DNA from 4 places in the Vreelandella neptunia genome. Region 2 is predicted to be linked to each of the others. Evidence: predicted binding sites of a transcription regulator. Region 2 holds the regulator's gene; each other region holds the start of a gene.

Region 1 (3,111 bases), 2.0 Mb from region 2:
ACACCCCGATCACCTTCATAGCCTGAACGGTACAGCTGGGCGCCCAGCTCCAGGCTCTGTTCATCGGTCAAACTAAAAGAGAGATTGCCCAAAACATCAATGCTGCGATTGTCCTGCAGGTCGGTCTGGGCGATATCGGGGAATATTTCCTGGCCGCTGCCGTCATAGTGGCGGCCGTTGTCACCAATGGCGGTACCCAGATAGCCTTGAACCCGCTCATTGCCGCCGCTGATCGATTGTGACAGACGCCGATCCATATCATCGCTGTTATTGAAGCCAGAGGTGATGCCAGCTTCGGTACGCCAGTTCAGGCCTTCTTCACCTTTGCGGGTAATGATATTGATCAAGCCCCCCGTCGCACCGCCGCCATACAGGCTGCTGGCGCCGGAAAGCACCTCCACGCGCTCAATATTGAAGGGATCAATGGCATCGAACTGTCGGGAAAGCCCCCGGGAACTGTTTAGCGACACACCATCGATGAGCACCTGCACGCCCCGGCCACGCATGTTTTGCCCATAATTGGTGCGCCCTTGAGGCGCTAGATCCAGCCCCGGCACCAGATGCCCCAATGCTGTCTTTAGGTCTGCACCATTGCGGGTCTGCTGTTGCAGCATCTCTTTATCAATGACCCATACAGCACCCGGAATCTGGCTGATCTGGCTGGGGGTACGCGACCCTACGACCACCATGGTGTCGTCGGCGCTGGCGCTAGACGAAGTACCAGAGGCAGTGTTTTGGGCGGAAACGCCGTTGGAGAAGCTCAGTAACAGACCTGTGCCAATAAGACTCGATAGTGAAACAAACGACGGCGAAGAAAACGGCTTTGTAAAAGGCAGCTTTGCAAAAGACAGCTTTGATAATGACGGGGCGTGCATAGTGAACAATCCGCAGACGGTAAGGAAATCAAAGGCGGAGAGTATCACCACGAAAAACAAAGTCAACGATAGTGATTCGTATTTATTTTGAGGCGTGTGCAGCAATAGGCCATCGCCCTATTGCTGCTGCTAATGAAGCTTAAACGTTATCGGGTTTGTTCTTCTCTTCTTCTGCATCTGATTCCGGCTCATGCGGCTCTGGAACCGGTGGAGCTTCTGCTTCTAATGGCGTGGCCGTTGTTGGCGTGGGCATTGTTGAAGCAGAGGCCTCAACGGCGGCTTCAAGGCTAGCGACTTGACGCTCCAATGCCTCTACCCGTGAACGGGTGCGCTGTAGTACGTCCATTAAAATGTCGAAATCCTCCCGTGAGACAAGCTCCAGGCGGTCAAAGGCGCCACGCACGACTTGCTGCACGCCCTTCTGAATATCTTCCGGCGCCTGGGAGGCGTTTTGTAAACGGTCGCCAATCTGCTGGGCCAGTCGGCTGATGCGGTCTTGAGGCGCCATAGCTGCTCTCTCCTAATAACTCGCTAAATGAACATATTTAAAAGTGCTTACCGGTAAGGATACGCAACAGTTGGCGAATTCGCATGTATCGCGTGATTTTACTGCTTACGCATGGTTTGCATCGAAACAGAGCAGGCAACTTTTGCTTACGCTCTTTTTTGGTGCAATAGCGGTGGCATGGCATTGGATTTCCTCGGATTTAGCCCTGAAGACCACTATGGGTGGCGGCTAATCAACTGACTTATAAGTAAAAAAAGACAGCTGGCACAGTATGCGCATTATCAGTTCAGGTGCTTATTCTGGCGGCTGTGCCGCTACCAATCTAGCAGGACTTATCCAGCAGGGGAGATCCGGGATGAAACTCATCACCGCTATCATCAAGCCATTTAAGCTCGACGACGTTCGTGAGGCACTGGCCGACAACGGCGTTCAGGGCATTACGGTCACTGAAGTTAAAGGTTTTGGCCGTCAGAAAGGGCATACCGAGCTGTATCGTGGCGCGGAGTACGTGGTCGACTTTCTACCCAAGGTAAAAGTGGAAGTGGCCGTAGATGACGCCCGTTTAGAGAGCGTATTGGATGCGATCTGTAGTGCGGCTAACAGCGGCAAGATCGGTGACGGCAAGGTGTTTGTGACACCGCTTGAAGACGTTATTCGGATTCGGACAGGCGAGCGCGGTGCGGACGCCGTTTAACGCTGCTTTTTCGGATCATTTCTATAGTTCAACGGGGAACTTACAATGAATGAGTTGACTGATCTGAGCTACGCGCTCGATACGTTCTACTTTCTAATTTGCGGTGTGCTCGTCATGTGGATGGCGGCAGGCTTCTCCATGTTAGAAGCGGGCTTGGTACGCTCCAAAAACACCGCTGAGATCCTGACCAAGAATATCGCGCTGTTCGCCATTGCCTGCACCATGTATTTGCTGGTGGGCTACTACATCATGTACTCCAGCAGCGCTGGCGGCTTCCTGCCCAATCTGGGGTTCTTGATTGGCGCTGAAAACAGTGTGGATGCGGTGACTGCGGGCGGCGATGACGCGCCTTACTACTCCATGCGTTCTGACTTCTTCTTCCAGGTCGTGTTCGTGGCAACCGCCATGTCGATTGTGTCGGGTGCCGTGGCTGAGCGTATGAAACTGTGGGCCTTCCTGGCCTTTGCTGTGGTCATGACCGCATTTATCTATCCGGTGTCTGGCTACTGGACTTGGGGTGGCGGCTGGTTGTCTGAAGTGGGCTACTCGGACTATGCGGGTTCAGGCATTGTGCACCTTGCCGGTGCGGCGGCTGCGCTAGCGGGTGTGATCGTGCTCGGCCCACGTAAAGGCAAATACGGTAAAGACGGTTCTATCCACGCTATTCCTGGTGCCAACATGCCGCTGGCAACGCTGGGTACCTTCATCCTGTGGATGGGTTGGTTCGGTTTCAACGGCGGCTCTGAGCTCAAGCTGGCGGCTGTCGATTCTGCAAACAATGTGGCGCAAGTATTTGTAAACACTAACGCTGCTGCTGCGGGTGGTGTGATTGCCGCCTTGATCCTGGCCAAACTGTGGTTCCGCAAAGCGGATCTGACCATGGCGTTGAACGGTGCACTGGCAGGTTTGGTCGCCATTACTGCTGATCCACTCTCCCCGACTGCGCTGGGTGCCACTATTATTGGTGCCGTTGGCGGCATCATCGTAGTAGCTGCCATCGTTACCCTCGATAAACTGAAGTTGGATGATCCGGT
Region 2 (3,111 bases):
AGCGGTAATCAGCTCGAGCAGTTCGCGCTGGCTGGCTGCTTTACGCAGCTGCTGGCGCGTGTCCGCATCATTCATGATGGTCGCTACCTGCCCCAGTAGTGAGAGATGCGTGTCATCTGCCTCTTCGGGTACCAACAGGACAAATACCAGATCTACCGGATCGCCGTCGATAGCATCGAAATCGATTGCTTCAGCCAGCTTTAAAAACCCGGCGATAGGGGCGGTGCAGTGGGGGCTCCGCGCATGGGGAATAGCCACGCCGTTACCAATACCCGTACTACCTAAGCGCTCGCGGCCGATTAAACGGCTAAACACTTCTTGGCTGTCCAGGCTGGGGATATTTTGGGCAATAAAGGTGCTGTAAAACTCCAGCACCCTTTTTTTGCTACCCCCGGGTACGTCATACAGAACACGTTCCGGGGGGAGTATGGTTTCCAACGTCATTGAATTAACGCACACCAGCGCCTTGGGCGCGAGCTTGTGCTTTTTCCTTGTGTTTAACGAGTTGACGGTCGATTTTATCCGCTAGCGCGTCGATAGCGGCGTACATATCACTGTCTAGGGCTTCCGCATGTAAGTCAGCACCTGCTGCGTGCAGCGTACAGGCGGCCTGCTGGCGCTCTTTCTCCACTGATAAGGTGACTTGCACCGTAGTTATATTGTCGTAATGGCGCTCTACACGCTCAAGCTTTTCGTTGACATAGTCACGCAAGGCGTCAGTCAGTTCTACGTGATGACCAGTGATATTTACTTGCATTGACGTGCTCCTTATCCATCGGACTGTACTTCGATTGTAACCCTTTTTGCCGCGTTGCAAAGCCCTTGTCGAGAGTTTCCCTGAAACGTTAGCGAAGTTAGCGCAAACGGCGCCGTTCACTAGATGAGGGAATGCCCATGGCTTCACGGTATTTCGCCACCGTACGACGCGCCACTTGAATCCCTCCCTCGCCTAACAGCGTCACTAAGCGACTATCTGAAAGCGGCTTGCCGGGCGGCTCCTCTTGAATCAGTTTCTTGAGACGTGCCCGGATGGCAGTGCTGGAATGGCTATCGCCATCTTGACCGCTCACCTGGCTTGAGAAAAAGTATTTGAGTTCAAACACGCCTCGAGGTGTATGGATATATTTTTGCGTCGTTACCCGTGAAATAGTCGACTCGTGCATCTCGACGGCTTCGGCAATATCGGCCAGTATCAATGGCTTCATGGCTTCTTCACCGTGCTCCAAAAAGCCAATCTGGCGGGTAATGATTTCGCGACCCACACGCAGCAGCGTATCGTTTCGGCTAGAGAGGCTTTTGATCAGCCAGCGCGCTTCCTGGAGGTGTTCTTTGAGAAACTGATTGTCCTGGCTCTTGTCCGCTCGCTTAATCAAGCTGGCGTAGTCCGGCTGAATGCGCAGCCTTGGCAGGGCTTCTGGGTTGAGTTCTAAGTGCCAGCCTTCGTTATCGTGGCGCACGACTAGGTCGGGGGTAACATAGCTATCGTCGGTGTCGCCGTAAGCGCTGCCTGGCCGTGGGTCTAGGCTGCGAATCAGTAGGATGACGTCGGTCAACTGTTCGTCGTCGAGCCCTAGGCGGCGCTTCAGCAGGCGCATATCGTCTTTACCAAGCGCTTCGAGAAACTGCCGCACTAAACGGCGAGCGGGAACCAGCAGTGGCGTATCATCGGGGAGGGCGGCGAGCTGCAGCATCAAGCATTCACGCAGATCCCGGGCAAAGATGCCGGTCGGCTCAAACTGCTGGAGCTTGAGCAGAATGGTTTCCACTTCGCGTTGACTAAGCCCGTCAATGCCCTGGGCGCGCAGGCCTTCACGGATGTCGTTGAGCGGTTGGGTTAGGTAGCCGTTAGCGTCGAGCGCGTCGATTAAACTCTCCGCGACAAGCTGCTCGCGGGCGCTAAAATCGGTCATGGCAAGCTGCCATAGCAGGTGGCCATGCAGGCTTTGCCCTGCTGCCTGACGCTCAAAATCAGGGCCTTCGCTGCTGCTACCCCCCTGACTGCCCATATCTTGATAGGTATCTGACCAGTCGCTATCTACCGAGAGCTCAGTAGGGATGCTCTCTGACCACTCTTCTTCCTTAGGCTCGCTGACAGCCTGCTCACTAAATTCATCTTCCTGCTCCAGCATGGGATTGGCATCAAGTGCCTGCTGAATTTCTTGACGAAGATCCAGCGTAGAGAGTTGCAGCAGCGCAATGGCCTGCTGCAACTGGGGCGTCATGGTCAGCTGTGTGCCGATACGCAGTTGGAGAGAAGCTTTCATGACCATCTGAGAACCACTCGTTAATCAGAATGCTCCACCCTAGTGCGAGTGAGTGCTTGGCGCAAGTGCAATAAGCATGCCATTGGTAGTAAAGTTGTTTTAAAGCGCTATTTAGGGGCGATGAAGGCGAAACTGTTACAGACGAAAATCGGCGCCCAAATACACGTCCCTTACTTTTTGATTGGTGAGAATCGAAGCCGGCGAGCCACTGGCGATGATTTGCCCATCGCCGACGATATAGGCGATATCGCAAATATCCAGGGTTTCACGCACGTTGTGATCAGTAATCAGCACGCCGATATGGCGCTGTTTAAGCGCACGAATAATGCTTTTAATATCACCTACCGAGATGGGGTCAACGCCCGCAAAAGGCTCATCAAGCAGAATAAAAGCGGGCTCTGTGGCTAGCGAACGGGCGATTTCTACACGCCGGCGCTCGCCCCCTGAAAGGCTCATGCCCAGGTTGTCGCGGATATGGGTAATATGGAAGTCTTCGAGTAGCGCTTCCAGGCGCTGTTCGCGGTCGCTGCGACTAAGCTCTTTGCGGGTCTCGAGTATCGCCATAATATTATCGGCAACCGAGAGTTTGCGGAAAATAGATGCCTCTTGAGGTAGATAGCCAATTCCCGCCGCTGCGCGCTCGTGCATGGGGGCGCGGGTTAAATCCACATCGTCGATACCCACCTTGCCAGCGTCGGACTTGACTAGCCCAACGATCATATAGAATGAGGTGGTTTTACCCGCGCCATTGGGGCCCAGGAGCCCAACGACGCTGCCTTGGCAGATTTCCAAATTGATGTCTTTAACCACACGGCGGCGTTTGTAGCTTTTAGCCAGGTGGTGGGCA
Region 3 (3,111 bases), 2.1 Mb from region 2:
TCACGGCGGGACATCTCGCCCAGCGCTTCGCCGGTTAGAACATCGGCCACCGGCCAGTCGCGGCCACGGTTTTCCAACACTAATACAAAGCGGCCGTCTTCAGTGCGCTGCAAGCGGCCATCCAAAAGGGCTTGCAGCCAATCACGGGCGCGCTCGTCATCGCTTTGTAAAATAGCGGTGATGGCTTCACCTTTGGCGCTATAAGACTCAACGTCCAGCGCCTTTAACAGCTCAAGCGCGGTGGCATCATTAGTGGAACTGCTGGCGGCATCTGTTGATTGTGCCTGTGCGGTGAAGGTGGTACCCAACAGCAGGAAACAGAGCATCGCCAAGGAAAGGAAACGCCTCATGGGGTTCTTCCTTTGGTTATCTAAGAGGGAAAGATAGCGTGCTCCTTGCCGCGCCAACCATCGAACCGCGGCGCGGCAAGGGGTGTTATTCGTTACTCAGCGAGTGCCGCTTCGGCTTCTTCTACTGCGGTACTACCACCGCACGAGCCGTTCACGACGTTGAAGTTGCCGCACTCCATCGGCTTACGCCAATCGGCAATCAGGTCACGGGAGCCAGGCAGGTAGTCAGACCAGGCGTCGCCGGCCACGGTAGACGGCGTCTGCCAAACGATATCGAACTGGCCGTTGTCCTGGATCTCACCGATCAGCACCGGCTTGGTGATGTGGTGGTTGGGCATCATCGCCGCATAGCCGCCGGAGAGGTTAGGCACCGTCACACCGATAATGGCGTCTTTAACGGTATCGACATCCGTGGTGCCCGCTTTGCGAACCGCTTCGGCCCACATGTTGAAGCCAATGTAGTGCGCTTCCATTGGGTCGTTAGTGACGGCCATATCGTCGCCGGTGTACTCGATCCAGGCATCGATAAAGTCGTAGTTGTCATCGTTATCGACGCTCATGAAGTAGTTCCAGGCAGCCAAGTGGCCCACCAGCGGGCCGGTATCGATACCGGTCAGTTCCTGCTCACCCACCGAGAAGGCGATGACCGGAATATCGGCCGCATCGATGCCCTGGTTGGAAAGCTCGGTGTAGAACGGTACGTTGGCGTCGCCGTTCACGGTCGAGATCACCGCAGTGGGTTTACCCTCTTCACCGAAACGGCGAATTTCGGCCACGATGTTCTGCCAATCGGAGTGACCGAACGGCGTGTAGTTGACCATGATGTCCTCATCCGCGATGCCGTGCTCATCTTTGAGGAACGCTTCGAGGATACGGTTAGTGGTGCGCGGGTAGACATAGTCGGTACCCACCAGCGCAAAGCGCTCGATACCGACTTCGTTGATAAGGTATTCAACCGCAGGAATCGCCTGCTGGTTAGGCGCCGCGCCGGTGTAAAAGACGTTTTCAGAGGATTCTTCGCCTTCATACTGCACCGGATAGAACAGCAGGCCGTTGAGCTCCTCTACGACGGGCAGTACGGATTTACGCGAAACCGACGTCCAGTTGCCGAAAATAACGTCCACTTCTTCCTGATCCAGCAGCTCCCGGGCGCGTTCGGCAAACAGCGGCCAGTTAGACGCCGGGTCAACCACCACGGCTTCTAACTGACGGCCCAGTAAACCACCGGCTTCGTTCTGTTGCTCGATAAGCATTTCGACGGTGTCTTTAAGCACCGTTTCACTAATCGCCATGGTGCCGGAGAGGGAGTGCAGGATACCGACTTTGATCGGGTCGTCGTCCTGGGCGATGGCCTGGGTGCTGGCACTCATGATGGCAGCGGTGAGTAAAGCGGTCGCGAAACGGCCACTTGAAAGGAAGGGGCGAGGGTGTGTCGAGCGTTTGAGAGTGTTCATTGTTAATCTCCTTGCACCCCTTATGATTGGGGCTTGATGGTTGGCTTCGCGCTTGGGGCTGTTGTGTTAGCTCCCCCAATACGTCCACTAGCCATTAACACCTGCAAGGGGTGCGCCAGATTGACACAAAGTTGCTTTATAGCTATTTAATCAGCCACTTAATAATCAACAGAAAATCTCAACACTCACCGTATGCACCAAAATAAAGCGCAAGAACGCAGCTAAAGCACCCTCACAATGCACCAATAAAAGACAGTGCACCAACTAAGAACTTGAACTTTTGAAATACAGAGCATTAACGCATTAGTTACTTATTGACTACAAAGCCATTCTTTATTATTAGTTAAAAAAATAGGTAAGAAAGAGCAGATAACAGAAGCCTTGGACTTCTTCTATAGATGTTGCCTATAAAAAAGGGGCGTCGACTTTCGTCGACGCCCAGGTGATTGTGATTGATCTATTCGGGTATTAATCGCTTTCAGGCGAACCTGAATTGGGGGTTGCCTTCATCCCGCGTCGCAAAAGGGGACCCAAGATATAAGGCAAGATCAAGCCCAACCCAGCAAAGACCCAAAGGCCGATAGCCAGACCGCTGTCCCATAGGATCATCCAGTCGCCATCGGAGATATCCATGGCATGGCGAAGGTTCTTCTCCATCTCAGGCCCCAGCAACAAGCCAAGAATCACTGGCACCAGCGGAATCTCAAGCTTACGCAGGACGTAACCACCCACTCCAAAGGCCACCATGAAGTAGAGGTCAAAGATGGTGTTACTGATCGAGTAGATACCCACGAAAGCGATCATCGTGACGATCGGCAGTAGGTACATCGGCGGTACGGACAGCAGCTTGACGAAGATGCCCACCAACGGAATGTTTAGAATCAGCAGCAAAAAGTTACCGATCAGCAGCGCCGCGATCACGCCCCAGACGATGTCGGCATTCTGGGTGAACATCAAAGGTCCTGGTGTGATATTCAATGAAATCAACAGCGCCAGCAGCACCGCCGTGGTACCACTACCCGGCACGCCTAGCGTCAACATAGGGACTAAAGCACCGCTGGACGCACCATTGTTACCCGCTTCAGGCGCCGCCACACCGCGCGGATCACCTTGTCCAAAATAGCCTTTCTTACCCAACACACGTTTTTCAAGGGTATAGCTGATAAAGCTACCCAACGAAGCACCGGCACCCGGTAGCACACCGGCGACAAAACCCAGCACCCCGCCACGGAAACTGGTGGGTAGAATATCGCGGATATCTTTCCAAGAGAGCGAAAGCTTATTGACCTTCATCTTTTCCTTACCAC
Region 4 (3,111 bases), 2.0 Mb from region 2:
AACGTATTGTTTGCCCGCCCCTCGGCTATCCGCGCCGAAGTGGCCCGGGTGCTGGAGAGCTACGGCCACGGCCCTGGTCACGTATTTAACCTGGGCCACGGTATCAGCCAATTCACCAACCCCGATAACGTCACCGCCTTTATGGAGGCGCTGCACGAGCTAAGCCCGCAGTATCACCGCGATATTCCGACTCACACCAATGCACAGTATTCAGGAGCCAATTGATGAGCGATTTACGCGACGACCAGTGGTTTACCGAAGTCTTTGACAGCCACGGCAGCGCTTTCTCACTGAAGATCTCTGAAAAACTCTTGGATGTGCAGAGCCAGTACCAGCATCTGGAGGTCTACGCTACCGAGACCTACGGTAACCTAATGGTGCTGGATGGCTGCGTGATGCTGACCGACCGCGACAACTTTCTCTATCACGAGATGATTGCGCATCCGGCGCTGTTTACCCACCAAGAGCCCAAACGGGTGGTGATCATTGGCGGTGGCGACTGCGGCACCTTAAAAGAGGTGCTGCGTCACTCGAGTGTCGAGAAAGTGACCCAAATTGATATCGACGAAGAGGTCACCAAGGCTTCTGAGCGCTTTTTCCCGTCGTTAGTGGAATCGAATAACGATCCCCGCGCCGAGCTGCTGTTCGCCGATGGCGTGAAGTGGGTGGACGATGCACCTGATGAGAGCATCGATGTGCTGATTATCGACTCCACCGACCCGGTTGGGCCCGCTGAAGGGCTGTTTAAAACCGATTTTCTCAAGCGCTGCCACCGTATCTTGAAAAGCGGCGGCGTGATGGTGCAGCAGAGCGAATCACCGCTTTACCACAGTGGCTCGATTATCCGTGAGCTGCGCAACGACATGCTAAAAGCCGGTTTTGACAGCGTTGCCACGCTACCCTTCCCGCAGCCTGTCTATCCCTCAGGCTGGTGGAGCGTGACGTTGGCGGGTAAAGCCACTGACGTAAATGCGTTCCGCGAGCAGGCAGCCGCTAACCACGACCTGCCCCTTGAGTACTACAGCGTTGACGCTCACCGTGGCGCTCTCGCCCTACCGCCATTTATGCGCAAGGCCTTTGCGGCCGAGTAACCCCACGCTTCACACCTGCCTGTATGTTACCGCCCACCTCATCTCGCCCCATAAAGGTGCAAAGCGAGGTGGGCGGTAACCTTTTTTGCACCTAGACCTTCGTCTCGAATTCGTTGAGTAGCGTTGAAAAGCGCTGAATTAGCGCCTGTACCCCTGTTGGCATCTTCCTTGCTAGGTTTAGTGACATGCTGCGGCATGCAGAACTATTTCAGTGACTGAATTTCAATAACCAATTTCAAGAACTTCGAGGGAAACTAAATGTTCAATAAAAAACACCTAGCGCTTCTGGCGTCCGCTGGCTCACTTAGCCTAGCGGGCATGGCGACTGCTCAAGCCGACACCCTGGAAGATACCATTGAGCGTGGCGCCGTTCAGTGTGGTGTGAGCGATGGTTTGCCGGGCTTTTCAGCACCGGATGACGACGGTAACTGGCAGGGCCTGGACGTTGATGTTTGTCGTGCAGTAGCAGCTGCGGTACTGGGTGATGCAGATGCGGTTAACTACATTTCCCTCAACGCCGTTGAACGCTTTACCGCACTACAGTCGGGCGAGGTCGATGTACTGTCACGCAACACCACTTGGACGACTACCCGCGATACAACTCTGGGCCTGAACTTCACCGGCGTTAACTTTTACGACGGCCAAGGCTTCATGGTCGCCCGCGATCTAGGTATCACCGGTGCCGATGAGCTCGACGGTGCCTCTATCTGTATCCAGTCCGGCACTACCACCGAGTTGAACCTGGCCGACTACTTCCGTGCTAACGACATGGAGTTCAACCCGATTGTTTTTGATACTTCTGAGCAAACCGTAGGTGGCTATCAGGCTGGTCGTTGTGACGTGCTAACCTCCGATACATCTCAGTTGGCGGCGCTACGTATACAGCTAGACGATCCCTCTGCCTCGATGATCCTTTCAGACGTTATCTCCAAAGAGCCGCTAGGCCCTGTGGTTCGCCAAGGTGACGATCTATGGTTCAACATCGTGAAATGGTCACTGTTTGCCATGATTAATGCCGAAGAGTACGGCGTCACCAGTGAAAACGCTGAAGAAATGCTTAACTCTGAAGATCCCAACATCGCTCGCCTGCTGGGCCAAGACGGCAACTACGGCGAAGGCATGAACCTTGAAGCAGACTGGGCTTACAACATTATTAGCCAAGTCGGTAACTACGCTGAAAGCTTTGAACGTAACGTGGGTATGGACTCTCCGCTGGAAATTGAGCGCGGTGTCAACGCCCTGTGGAACGACGGTGGCTTCCAGTACGCTCCCCCGATTCGCTAAGCGTCTCGCTTGACCCCGGCCCGCCGCCCTCTACACAGATTTCTGTTTTAAGGGAATGGCGGGCCATTTGATTGACCTTCCGTGTAGCGGAGACGCCACCCATGTCTGTAAGACCCAACATTCGCCCCGCCGGCCACAAGCCGCCGTTTTGGCGAGACCGCGCTAAGCGCGCACTTATTTTTCAGCTCATTTTAGTCGCCGTTGTGGCGGCTTTCCTGATCTATATTATCGGCAATACCCAAGCCAACCTGAACGCCCGCGGCATCACCACTGGCTTCGGCTTCCTGGGCAACACAGCCGGCTTTGGTATTGGTCAAACCTTAATCGAATACTCTTCCCAGAGCACCTACGGCCGCACCTTTGTGATTGGCTTGCTCAATACGCTGCTGGTCGGTGGACTAGGGGTGCTAGCTGCTTCGATTATTGGTTTTATCGTCGGTATCGCACGACTATCGCCCAACTGGCTGATCGCCAAGTTGGCCAACGCTTATATCGAAACCTTTCGTAATATCCCGCTACTGCTGCAAATTTTCTTCTGGTACTTTGCGGTACTGCGTACCTTACCCAGTGCCAGAGAGAGCATGGCGTTTGGCGAAGCCATTTTCCTCAACGTGCGTGGGCTCTACCTGCCTCAACCGCTGTTTGAATCAGGGTTTGGACTGATTCCTGCAACCTTTGTGTTGGCCATCATTGCCAGCATTGCACTGGTTATCTGGAACAAGCGCCGTCACGAAGC

The links. Region 2 encodes sigma-54, which starts transcription at its own class of promoters, with help from an activator protein. Its sites were predicted from a motif close to TGGCACNNNNNTTGCTNT; they were not measured.
Region 1: a site for sigma-54 is predicted at 1,646-1,663, ahead of SR894_RS20870 (P-II family nitrogen regulator). Genes of this name have one in related genera too.
Region 3: a site for sigma-54 is predicted at 1,905-1,922, ahead of urtA (urea ABC transporter substrate-binding protein). Genes of this name have one in related genera too.
Region 4: a site for sigma-54 is predicted at 1,249-1,266, ahead of SR894_RS20790 (amino acid ABC transporter substrate-binding protein). Genes of this name have one in related genera too.

Annotation. Positions count from the first base shown of each region.
Region 1 is NZ_CP140255.1:4,525,408-4,528,518, reverse strand. Features, by position in the region: gene SR894_RS20880 (TonB-dependent receptor) at 1-875, opposite strand, end outside; gene SR894_RS20875 (accessory factor UbiK family protein) at 1,015-1,383, opposite strand; gene SR894_RS20870 (P-II family nitrogen regulator) at 1,739-2,077, shown strand; gene SR894_RS20865 (ammonium transporter) at 2,123-3,111, shown strand, end outside.
Region 2 is NZ_CP140255.1:1,606,026-1,609,136, forward strand. Features, by position in the region: gene SR894_RS07305 (PTS sugar transporter subunit IIA) at 1-444, opposite strand, end outside; gene hpf (ribosome hibernation-promoting factor, HPF/YfiA family) at 449-757, opposite strand; gene SR894_RS07315 (RNA polymerase factor sigma-54) at 855-2,270, opposite strand; gene lptB (LPS export ABC transporter ATP-binding protein) at 2,400-3,111, opposite strand, start outside.
Region 3 is NZ_CP140255.1:4,476,448-4,479,558, forward strand. Features, by position in the region: gene urtB (urea ABC transporter permease subunit UrtB) at 1-350, opposite strand, end outside; gene urtA (urea ABC transporter substrate-binding protein) at 443-1,804, opposite strand; gene SR894_RS20640 (tripartite tricarboxylate transporter permease) at 2,273-3,111, opposite strand, start outside.
Region 4 is NZ_CP140255.1:4,509,116-4,512,226, forward strand. Features, by position in the region: gene hemE (uroporphyrinogen decarboxylase) at 1-225, shown strand, start outside; gene speE (polyamine aminopropyltransferase) at 225-1,091, shown strand; gene SR894_RS20790 (amino acid ABC transporter substrate-binding protein) at 1,350-2,375, shown strand; gene SR894_RS20795 (amino acid ABC transporter permease) at 2,477-3,111, shown strand, end outside.